Linked DNA regions of Glaciimonas sp. CA11.2. The protein of the gene in region 2 interacts with the protein of the main gene of each other region in a pairwise test. Links are inferred from orthologs where the notes say so. Each region holds a gene or a part of one and is shown on either strand. Other genes may lie near its edges.

The links. The genes of interacting proteins can lie anywhere in the genome.
Region 1: the proteins of grpE (region 2) and RGU75_RS22285 interact in binary tests that used the Escherichia coli proteins (3 or more experiments, as listed by UniProt). The link is inferred for Glaciimonas sp. CA11.2 from one-to-one orthologs.

Annotation. Positions count from the first base shown.
Region 1 is NZ_JAVIWL010000001.1:5,155,344-5,161,866, forward strand. The notes cover bases 548-3,454. They hold RGU75_RS22285 (Nramp family divalent metal transporter), read right to left. Parts: upstream 2,709-3,454; coding sequence 1,386-2,708; downstream 548-1,385. Other genes in these bases: RGU75_RS22275 (MSMEG_0569 family flavin-dependent oxidoreductase), read left to right, coding at 548-654; RGU75_RS22290 (glycosyltransferase), read right to left, coding at 2,948-3,454. Outside these bases: more of RGU75_RS22275, read left to right, coding at 1-547; more of RGU75_RS22290, read right to left, coding at 3,455-4,108; RGU75_RS22295 (EAL domain-containing response regulator), read right to left, coding at 4,328-5,620; RGU75_RS22300 (response regulator), read right to left, coding at 5,643-6,068; RGU75_RS22305 (collagen-like triple helix repeat-containing protein), read right to left, coding at 6,225-6,523. UniProt on the Escherichia coli protein: H(+)-stimulated, divalent metal cation uptake system. Involved in manganese and iron uptake. Can also transport cadmium, cobalt, zinc and to a lesser extent nickel and copper. Involved in response to reactive oxygen.
Region 2 is NZ_JAVIWL010000001.1:1,173,724-1,176,497, forward strand. It holds grpE (nucleotide exchange factor GrpE), read right to left. Parts: upstream 1,771-2,774; coding sequence 1,231-1,770; downstream 1-1,230. Other genes in the region: dnaK (molecular chaperone DnaK), read right to left, coding at 1-1,086; hemH (ferrochelatase), read right to left, coding at 2,334-2,774. UniProt on the Escherichia coli protein: Participates actively in the response to hyperosmotic and heat shock by preventing the aggregation of stress-denatured proteins, in association with DnaK and GrpE. It is the nucleotide exchange factor for DnaK and may function as a thermosensor.

The DNA.
Region 1 (6,523 bases), 4.0 Mb from region 2 along the record:
TATTACGACCTTCCCGTTGAGCGCCATCCGCTTGGCACGGGCGTGCGCGAAAAAACCAATCACTACGTCACTGGACGTGACGGTGGACGCGATATTGATTTGCGCAAATTTGCGCTGGAAGGAATGCAATTATATGGTCGCTTCGAGACGTTCGCCGATGGTATCGCAACGTTCGGCAGCGAATTAAAAAATAACCTCGACAGTGCCGATGCGGCCTCCGAAAACATCAAAAACAATATCGATAAATTTATCGCCGACAATGCCATTGATGCACCAAAGGAAGCACGCTACGTGCCGCTCTGGGAGCCACCAGCGGATGCGCCGCAACGTCTTAATATGGGCAGCAATAACATTGCCGCGGTCATCTGGTGCATCGGCTTCCGTACCGATTTTAGCTGGATCGAAGAAACCATCTTTGATGCACGCGGCTATCCGGGCCACACGCGCGGCGTGACAGACATTGCGGGGCTGTATTTTCTTGGCTTGCCTTGGCAATACACATGGGGATCGGGACGATTTTCGGGCATTGCACGAGATGCCGGATATTTGCTGGAACACATTGTCCGACATCGCGATAAAAACCTGCCTACCATGAAGATATCTGTGCAATCAACACAACTAGAAGTGCAAAATAAATCAGCGCTTAATTGTTAAAATTACGCATCAAATTTGCGCTCACTGACCATCAACTTAAATATTAGGACGAGACAGATTCAAGTAAAGATAAAAAATAAGAACTAAACCGAAGGACAAAAGCGCAGCTCTGGCTGGCTGACCGGGGAATTAACTGCACCAAACCAACAATAAAAAAAGGAAGCCTTTTGGGCTTCCTTTCTTATTTTGGAGCGGGAGAAGAGGCTCGAACTCTCGACCTATACCTTGGCAAGGTATCGCTCTACCAACTGAGCTACTCCCGCGTTTTCTTTGCTAACCGATACAGGAGGAGATTCCCGAAATCCAAACCTATCTGGAGAGTGACCTCGGCGAAAGGTGAATCTACTCTTGTATCGGCTATGCTTTACTTAAAATCGCAAAAAACATTTAAAGCTAACTAACGAAGGACTGAAGTATAGCAGCCCTTCAACAAACGCACAACACCTAATTCAAACTTGATAAAAAATGTCTTCACAATGGTAAATATAGCGTTAAAACACAACATTCAACAATGTGGTGACAAATCCCTCATCACATTTCGATAATTTAATTATCACACTGAATCATCCAAAAAATCAACAGCGCAAAGAAATCTTATGTAAATTTTCGACACTGAGGCGACTCTCGCGTTACCGGAAGCTGCGCGCGCAAATCTTTCGACGATTTTTATTGCCGCAATTTCTTTAGGGAAAGACACCATCGCACAAGCGGTATCTCCATAGACCAATGGGCTATTGCATCCCAAATGCCTGTAAAACCAACCAGATATTCGCTGCAGAAATAACAACGAACAACATCCATGACAGCGCCGAGGTTGTCAGCGAATTGGCAAAGACTCCCATTAAGTCGCGGCGACTAGTAAGCTTAATCAACGGATACATGGCAAAAGGTAATTGAAGGCTCAATACGACCTGACTCATCACCAACAAACGTCCCACAGAATGTTCGCCCCACAAGATTACACCAATCAATGCCGGCACCAAAGCCAGGCTGCGTGTAATCAAGCGGCGCTGCCAGCAGGGTATTTTTATTTTTAGAAAACCATCCATAATGACCTGGCCTGCGATTGTTCCGGTAAATGTCGAGCTTTGGCCTGAGGCCAGCAAGGCCACGCCAAATAAAATACCTGCCACGGCGGTGCCCGCAATCGGGTCTAGTAAGTGGAACGCTTCGTCGATTTCCACAGCAACGTGACTACCGCTGGTGTGAAAGGCAGCGCCAGCCAAAACCAGAATAGCGACATTGATCACTAGCGCGACCATCAGGGAAAATATCGTATCCAGACGTGAAAACCGGATCGCCTGCTGCCGGCTGCGATCATTACTCTCAACCACGCGAGTCTGGACAATCGAAGAGTGCAAATAGAGATTATGCGGCATGATCGTCGCACCAAGAATGCCAATAGCCAAATAAAGCGGTTCTTGGCCGGCCAGCGCTTTTAACGACGGGATCGCGCCAGCGGCGACGGCGCTCCAGTCTGGCTTGACAAATAACAGTTCGGCAAACAGACAAACACTGATGGTGAGAATCAAACCAAGAATGATTGCCTCAATCTGCCGAAAGCCTTTTCCTTTAAGACCGAGCACGATAATCGTATCAAATGCCGTCAGCAATACCCCAGTCACCAGCGATACGCCAAACAGTAACTTGAACGCCAGTGCGCTTCCCAATACCTCGGCAACATCACACGCGATGATCGAAACCTCAGCAAAAAACCACAGAGTTTTGCCCGCACGTGGACTGTATTGTTCGCGGCAATGCACTGCTAGATCTTTTTGGGTGGCAATACCGAGTCGCATACTCAGACACTGCAACACGATCGCAGCAAGGCTCGACAAAATCACCACAAAAAGCAAGCTATAGCCGAATTGTGATCCAGCCTGAATATCGGTCGCCCAATTTCCGGGGTCCATGTAACCGATTGAGACCAACAAACCTGGACCAGTAAAGCGGACTATTTTTCGCCATAGCGGTGCAGTGGGAGAAACTGCTACCGTACCGACGACTTCAGACGGGCAGAATGGCGCAGTGGCCGTAGTAGGTAAACCAAACATAGTTTTTCAGTACACGAGGATGAATTTGATTCAATCGCAAGGCTGGTGCTCTGCGATGGTTTGAAGCCTATCAAATAATGCATCACTAGTGTAACGACTTTATGCCAAACACCCTACCCGCTCTTGCAAACGTCCCAGCATGGGTAGATATTCCTTTACAACTAACGAGTTTTACCATCGTTTTTGCTTGAAAACCAATCCATAACAAAAACACCCAAACACCGTGAACAAACGATCTGCTAGGGTATTTTGATATCCGGGACGATCAACAAGCTGCCAGAAACTACCCTAACCGTATACCAGCGCCAATGCCCTCGCACCAGGCGCGCATAGATCGCAAGGTACGAGCCAACTTGCAGCGCGACGATAACTAAAGCACTCACTATCGTATCACCAGCGACAACTGCAATGAATGACATGACCGCCACCCAAGTGCCGACAAAGCACACCACCGCCGCATTACGTAGCCATGGCCTGGCAGGGTTATGACGCAGCATTTGACACACGACACGACGATAAATCAGGGCATGAAGATGCAGGCGATCTGCATGTCCGGGACTCATTTTTCGGACGATCTTCCTACGATAGATACTATATAGCACTTCAATAATAGGGTACGCACAGATTGCCAATACCTGCCATGCGTTGATCGAAGGATTGCGTATAAGTAGCAATATCATGACCTCGGAAACCAAAAAACCCAAAAGATAAGCCCCGCCATCTCCGAGAAATAATCGTCCTGTCGGGTAATTAACGACCAAAAAACCGAAGGCAGCTCCCGCAATCAACAACGCCAACTGGGTCACCAACACGTCTCCACACCGCCATGCGAGATACCCAAGTGCGGCCAACATAATAATAACTACGGTTGCCGCGATGCCATTAAAACCGTCAATTATATTGATAGCGTTGGTCCCGCCAGCGACCACGAAAGCGGTCACAAGAATAGCAAATGGAACGATTGTTAATAAAGCGTCGAAGCCCCATATGTCCAGACCATCAATGATGGCACCAGATAACCAGCTTGCTAGAAATGCAGAAACCATACTGGCTACCAGGCGCGCCTTGACCGATACTCTTTTTGTCAGATCTTCCAACGTACCAACCAGAAAAATAGGGCAACTGGCAAGCAGGAGTGAAAACACGTCTTGTATGTTGATTGGCTTAACAAGAGACGGACTAATGATTGCAAAAAAAATGGCTGAAAAAATGAGGCCAGTCATCACAGCGATCCCGCCAATGCGCGGGACTGCTATTGTATGGACTTTTTGTATCGCAGAAAGATCGTGATCTAAAGAATGCTTACCGTGCCAATTTTGTGAAAGTACAATCAACAAACTGGTCGCAAAGCTGAGAATCGCAGCAGCAACACCGAAAGAAGCCATATTCAATATGTTCATTGCGCCAGCCATTTTGGAGTTAACTTAATTGATCTCAGGTTTAATCTTAAAAAAGACCGGTTCGGGGTAACTAATATCAGCGCTTCAGTTCCGATTTTTAGCGCCGCATTCATCTCACCACTGCACTTTTTACTTACTTCTCCGAACTAGCCAGCGTCAGCAATCTCATCAACCTTACTAACGCGAGCCGTGATTAAAAGTCGGGGCCAAATATGCGTATCACACCCATCTCATCGCTTTATGGGTTTGAGTGAATTGTGCCATTTTCGGTAACGAGAACAATTGAGGTATTTTTTGTGCAACCGATTGTTCGCTCGATAGCCAGCGGACCAAGTCATCCCCAGACATTGGTTTTGCGAAGTGATAACCCTGCCCTACATCAAAGCCAAGTTCTTGAAAAAAAGTCGCGTCACTCTCAGATTCGATGCCTTCTGCAACTGTTCGAAGATCAAGATTTTTCGCCATATTAACGATTGAATTGAGGATTAGAATCGAGCGCTTATTTTTTCGCGCAGACGCGATAAACGATTGATCGATTTTAATTTCGTTAAACGGCATCTGGCTTAATTGCTGCAATGAGGAGTAACCTGTCCCGAAATCATCGAGCGACAATCCGAAACCGTGCATTTGCAATCTGGTAACGCTTTCCAGCAATCCTTTGTAGTCCTTGGGAAGCGCTGTCTCGGTGACCTCGATAGTAATACGCTCAGGATTTACCTGATGTTCCTTCACAATGGCCAACCATCTGTTCGGTATCGCAGTATTTTCCAAGGTTAACGGTGATGCATTGATAGAAATACTGATTTCCGGCCTAATCGAATACCACTTTTTAGTGGACTCAAGCACGTTGCACAGCAGATCTTCAGTCAATTGATCAATCAGACCCGCAGATTCCATCAAAGGAATAAATTGCGACGGAGGAATCACACCTTGATCTGGATGCATCCATCGTGCAAGAACCTCAACACCGACCGGCGTGCGCGTAGCAAAGTCTAATTTTGGTTGAAAATAGGGCACGAATTGCCCTCGTTTTAAAGCGGTACTCAGATCTTCTTTAGACCAGCACTGAAACGGCACTCTCTTGCGGAAAACATATTCAGCTTTTTGTGGATGCAAGGCCGGCGATATGAGATTTTTGAGATTAGAGAATTTAACTGGCTTAATGATCCGACCAGAAAGTCGTATGCCGTAACTTAATATTATTTCTTCTGCAGAACACAGTAGATCATCTTCCAACGCTGATGAAAGAATGACTCGACCTATTTTTGCACGGGGCGCTTCACGGAGAAATTCTATTCCATCCATGCCGCCCATCCGTAAATCGCAGATCGTGAAATCAAACTCCTCGGCATAACCATCAAGCAGCGCTAATGCCTGTTGCGCATCAGCTGCTTCGGCCACAAAACCGACTCCTAGAACTTTCAAATACATCACTAGAGTGGCACGCTGACTTTGATCTTTTTCAAGAACCAGTATCTTTTGGTTAGAAAAAATAGAATAGGGAATTTTCATAAGACCAATCTAGGTTAGCCGTTCAGATCAACACTGGGCTGATATCGGAAGTCAACTCAATATCAGGTTCCAACCAGCATTGCAGAACCTCTTTGAGAGAGGCCGTAGAAGCAGGTTTCGCAATATAACAATCCATTCCAGCCTTAAGACAACGCTCCCTGCCTCCCTCCGTACTATTTGCAGTAACCGCAATAATAGTCAAATGCGCTCCGGTAATTTTCTCGTGCTGCCTAATTTTTTCAGTCATTTCGTATCCATCCATGACCGGCATCTGGCAATCTGTAAAGATAATCTTGCAGCTATTACTAGATAGCCAAGATATTGCTTCCGCACCGTTCGATAGAACTTTTACGGCGTCGAAACCAATCCTCTTTAACTGATGAACAATCAGTTTTTGAAGGATTTTGTTATCTTCGACAACGAGAATTCCAGGCTGTATTTTCATCATTTTTAGCGATAGGTATTTTTGTCGTTTAGGGCGAGCCCTTAGCAACGCGCTATAGTTCCGGAGACTTTTTTGTATAATTTATTGACGTTCCGTTTGACTCTTAGTCGCAAAAAAACCTCGTGATAAGCCAAGGCTTTTTTGCGATGACCACATTGTTTATTTTGCAGGCAGGCCAGCTAGCAATCCGGTCAGTAGACCTGACACAGGTGTCAACGCGCCCGCGCCAGAAGTACCAGTCACACCACTCAATGTGCTAGTCAAACCGCTGACTAGTCCAGTAACCGGCGCCAGCGAACCGGCACCAGGAGTAGCGACGCCACTCAACACACTGGTCAGACTACTCACCACTGTTGTCACAGGAGACAACGAACCAGCTCCTGCTGAGCCAGTGACGCTAGTCAATGTGCTAGTCAACGTGCCAACTAACCCAGTGACTGGTGCCAGAGAACCAGCAC
Region 2 (2,774 bases):
TGCATCTTTACCGAAGAATTCTTTTACTTTCTCTTGCACTTTAGGCATACGCGTCATACCACCGACCAGGATGATATCGTCGATGTCAGATACTTTGACGCCCGCGTCCTGAATCGCAATACGACAAGGTGCAATGGTCTTTTCGATCAACTCTTCGACCAAAGACTCCAGCTTGGCACGTGTCATCTTCATGGTCAGATGGACTGGTGCGCCGTTAGCCATGGCAATGTACGGCTCGTTGATTTCGGTCTGTTGTGACGATGACAACTCAATCTTAGCGCGCTCAGCGGACGCTTTAATACGTTGCAGTGCAATCGCGTCTTTACCCAGATCGATACCGTTAACTTTCTTGAACTCGTCGAGGATGTAATCAATCATGCGTTGATCGAAATCTTCACCACCGAGGAAAGTATCGCCATTAGTCGACAGCACTTCAAACTGCATTTCGCCATCAACGTCGGCGATTTCAATGATCGAGATGTCGAAAGTACCGCCACCCAAGTCATACACAGCAATCTTGCGATCACCTTTTTCGGTCTTGTCCAGTCCAAAAGCCAATGCGGCTGCGGTTGGCTCATTGATGATACGTTTCACATCAAGACCAGCAATACGGCCAGCGTCTTTGGTTGCCTGACGTTGTGCATCATTGAAGTATGCAGGAACGGTGATAACCGCTTCTGTGACTTCTTCGCCGAGGTAATCTTCAGCGGTTTTCTTCATCTTGCGCAGCACTTCTGCAGCGATTTGCTGCGGTGCCAGTTTTTTGTCGCGCACAGCAATCCATGCATCGCCGTTGTCGGCTTTAGTGATCTCGTAAGGCATTAACGAGATATCTTTTTGCACTTCTTTTTCGTCGAACTTGCGACCAATCAGACGCTTGGTTGCGTACAGCGTATTTTTTGGATTTGTGACAGCCTGACGTTTAGCAGGTGCACCGACCAAAATTTCGCCGTCTTCCTGATAAGCGATCACGGATGGCGTAGTACGCACGCCTTCGGAGTTTTCAATAACCTTAGGCTTGCCGCCTTCCATGATGGAAACACAAGAATTTGTCGTACCCAGATCAATACCGATAATTTTACCCATGATGCTGTCCTTTACTAAATTTGTTGAATTTTGATATGCTAAATATTGGGAGAAAAATCAAGCTTTCAAGCCTTTTCAGCGGAAATGAGCGATTATTTTTGATTTTCTCGCTTATTTACACGCTTATTTTCACTTAATGCCGACTTATTTACTTTGAGCAACAGTGACCAGCGCCGGACGTAACAGGCGGTCTGAAATCATGTAGCCCTTTTGCAATACGCTCACGACGGTATTTGCCTCTTGCTCGGCTGGTACCATTGAAATCGCCTGATGCTTCATCGGATCAAGACGCTCGCCCGGTTCTGGCGAAATTTCGAGAAGGCGATTTTTATCGAACGCTGCAACCAACTGCTTCAACGTCATTTCCACACCTTCCTTTAACGACTCGACAGAAGGTGTTTCCAGTTTCAATGCGATTTCCAGACTGTCCTTCACTGGAACCATTGCCTCGGCAAAATTTTCGATAGCGAACTTGCTGGCGCGCGCGATATCTTCCTGGGCACGACGACGAACGTTCTCGGTATCTGCCTTGGCACGCAAAAATGCATCTTGCAAATCAGCAATTTTGGCTAGCGCTTCTGCTAATTCGACTTCTAATGCTGATTCAGGCGTGACCGCCGCTTGTTCTTGAGCGATGGTATTTTCGGTTTCAACTTGCGCGGTCTGCTTTTCCATGTCTTCCATTCAAAAATCTCCTGCAATCAATGACTTAATGATGTGTTAAATCCGTTTAATGCGGTGTATTGCGATGTTTTAAGGTTTTGCGTCATCACGTGTGCAAAAAAAAGTTTTCCGGCGGCTTTTCGGCGCCCTTAAAACCACTTTAAAGCGGGACAAACTGATCTATGACTTGCCAAATGGGGCTATCCCCTACTTTTTCAAGGGGATTATGGCGTGTCAAATGTGTGGCGTTGCAACAATTTGTTTCACATTTTACCCCTTTGAATTTGCTGCGACGCATCAAGCGCACTATCATTTGGCTTTTACTCTTATTTATTCAAATTTCAAGGCATTCAAATTGAAAATTAAAAGTTATTAAAAGTTGACTCGTCAATAGGTGAATACCATGAAACTATCTCTCATTTCGGCCTTCATGCTGCTGTATATTTCACTAGCGGCCGGTTGGATAAGCTATTCACATTTAGTCGCGATTTATTAATAGAAAATCTATTAATTGCATTAAGGAGTAGAATCTGCCGACCACGACAGCACAGCATTCGTACCCATGATTCGTGGCATTAATTACTTCATCTCTCAGCACCGACGCGCAACGCCTCATCTTTTTGCACTTTCTCTTGCAGCTTTTGCTCAGCAACGTCATTGGGGGACAAATGGGTTGGCCAACCGATTAATTGCTCCTCTACCAACGTCGCCAAGCCTTGAATCCATGTTGATGATTCGTTCAGGCATGGGATCAGATAAAACTCCTTACCGCCTGCTTTTAAGAAATCGGCCTTTGCTTCGATACCAATCTCTTCTAATGTTTCCAGGCAATCACTGGTGAATCCTGGGCATATGACATCAACGCGCTCGACGCCTTGTTTGGCTAATTTTTCTAATGTTGGTGCAGTATATGGTTGCAGCCACTCCGCCTTCCCGAAACGCGATTGAAATGTCACCATATATTGCTCTTGTGACAAATCTAGCGCCTGTGCCAGCAATCTCGCCGTTTTATAACATTCACAGTG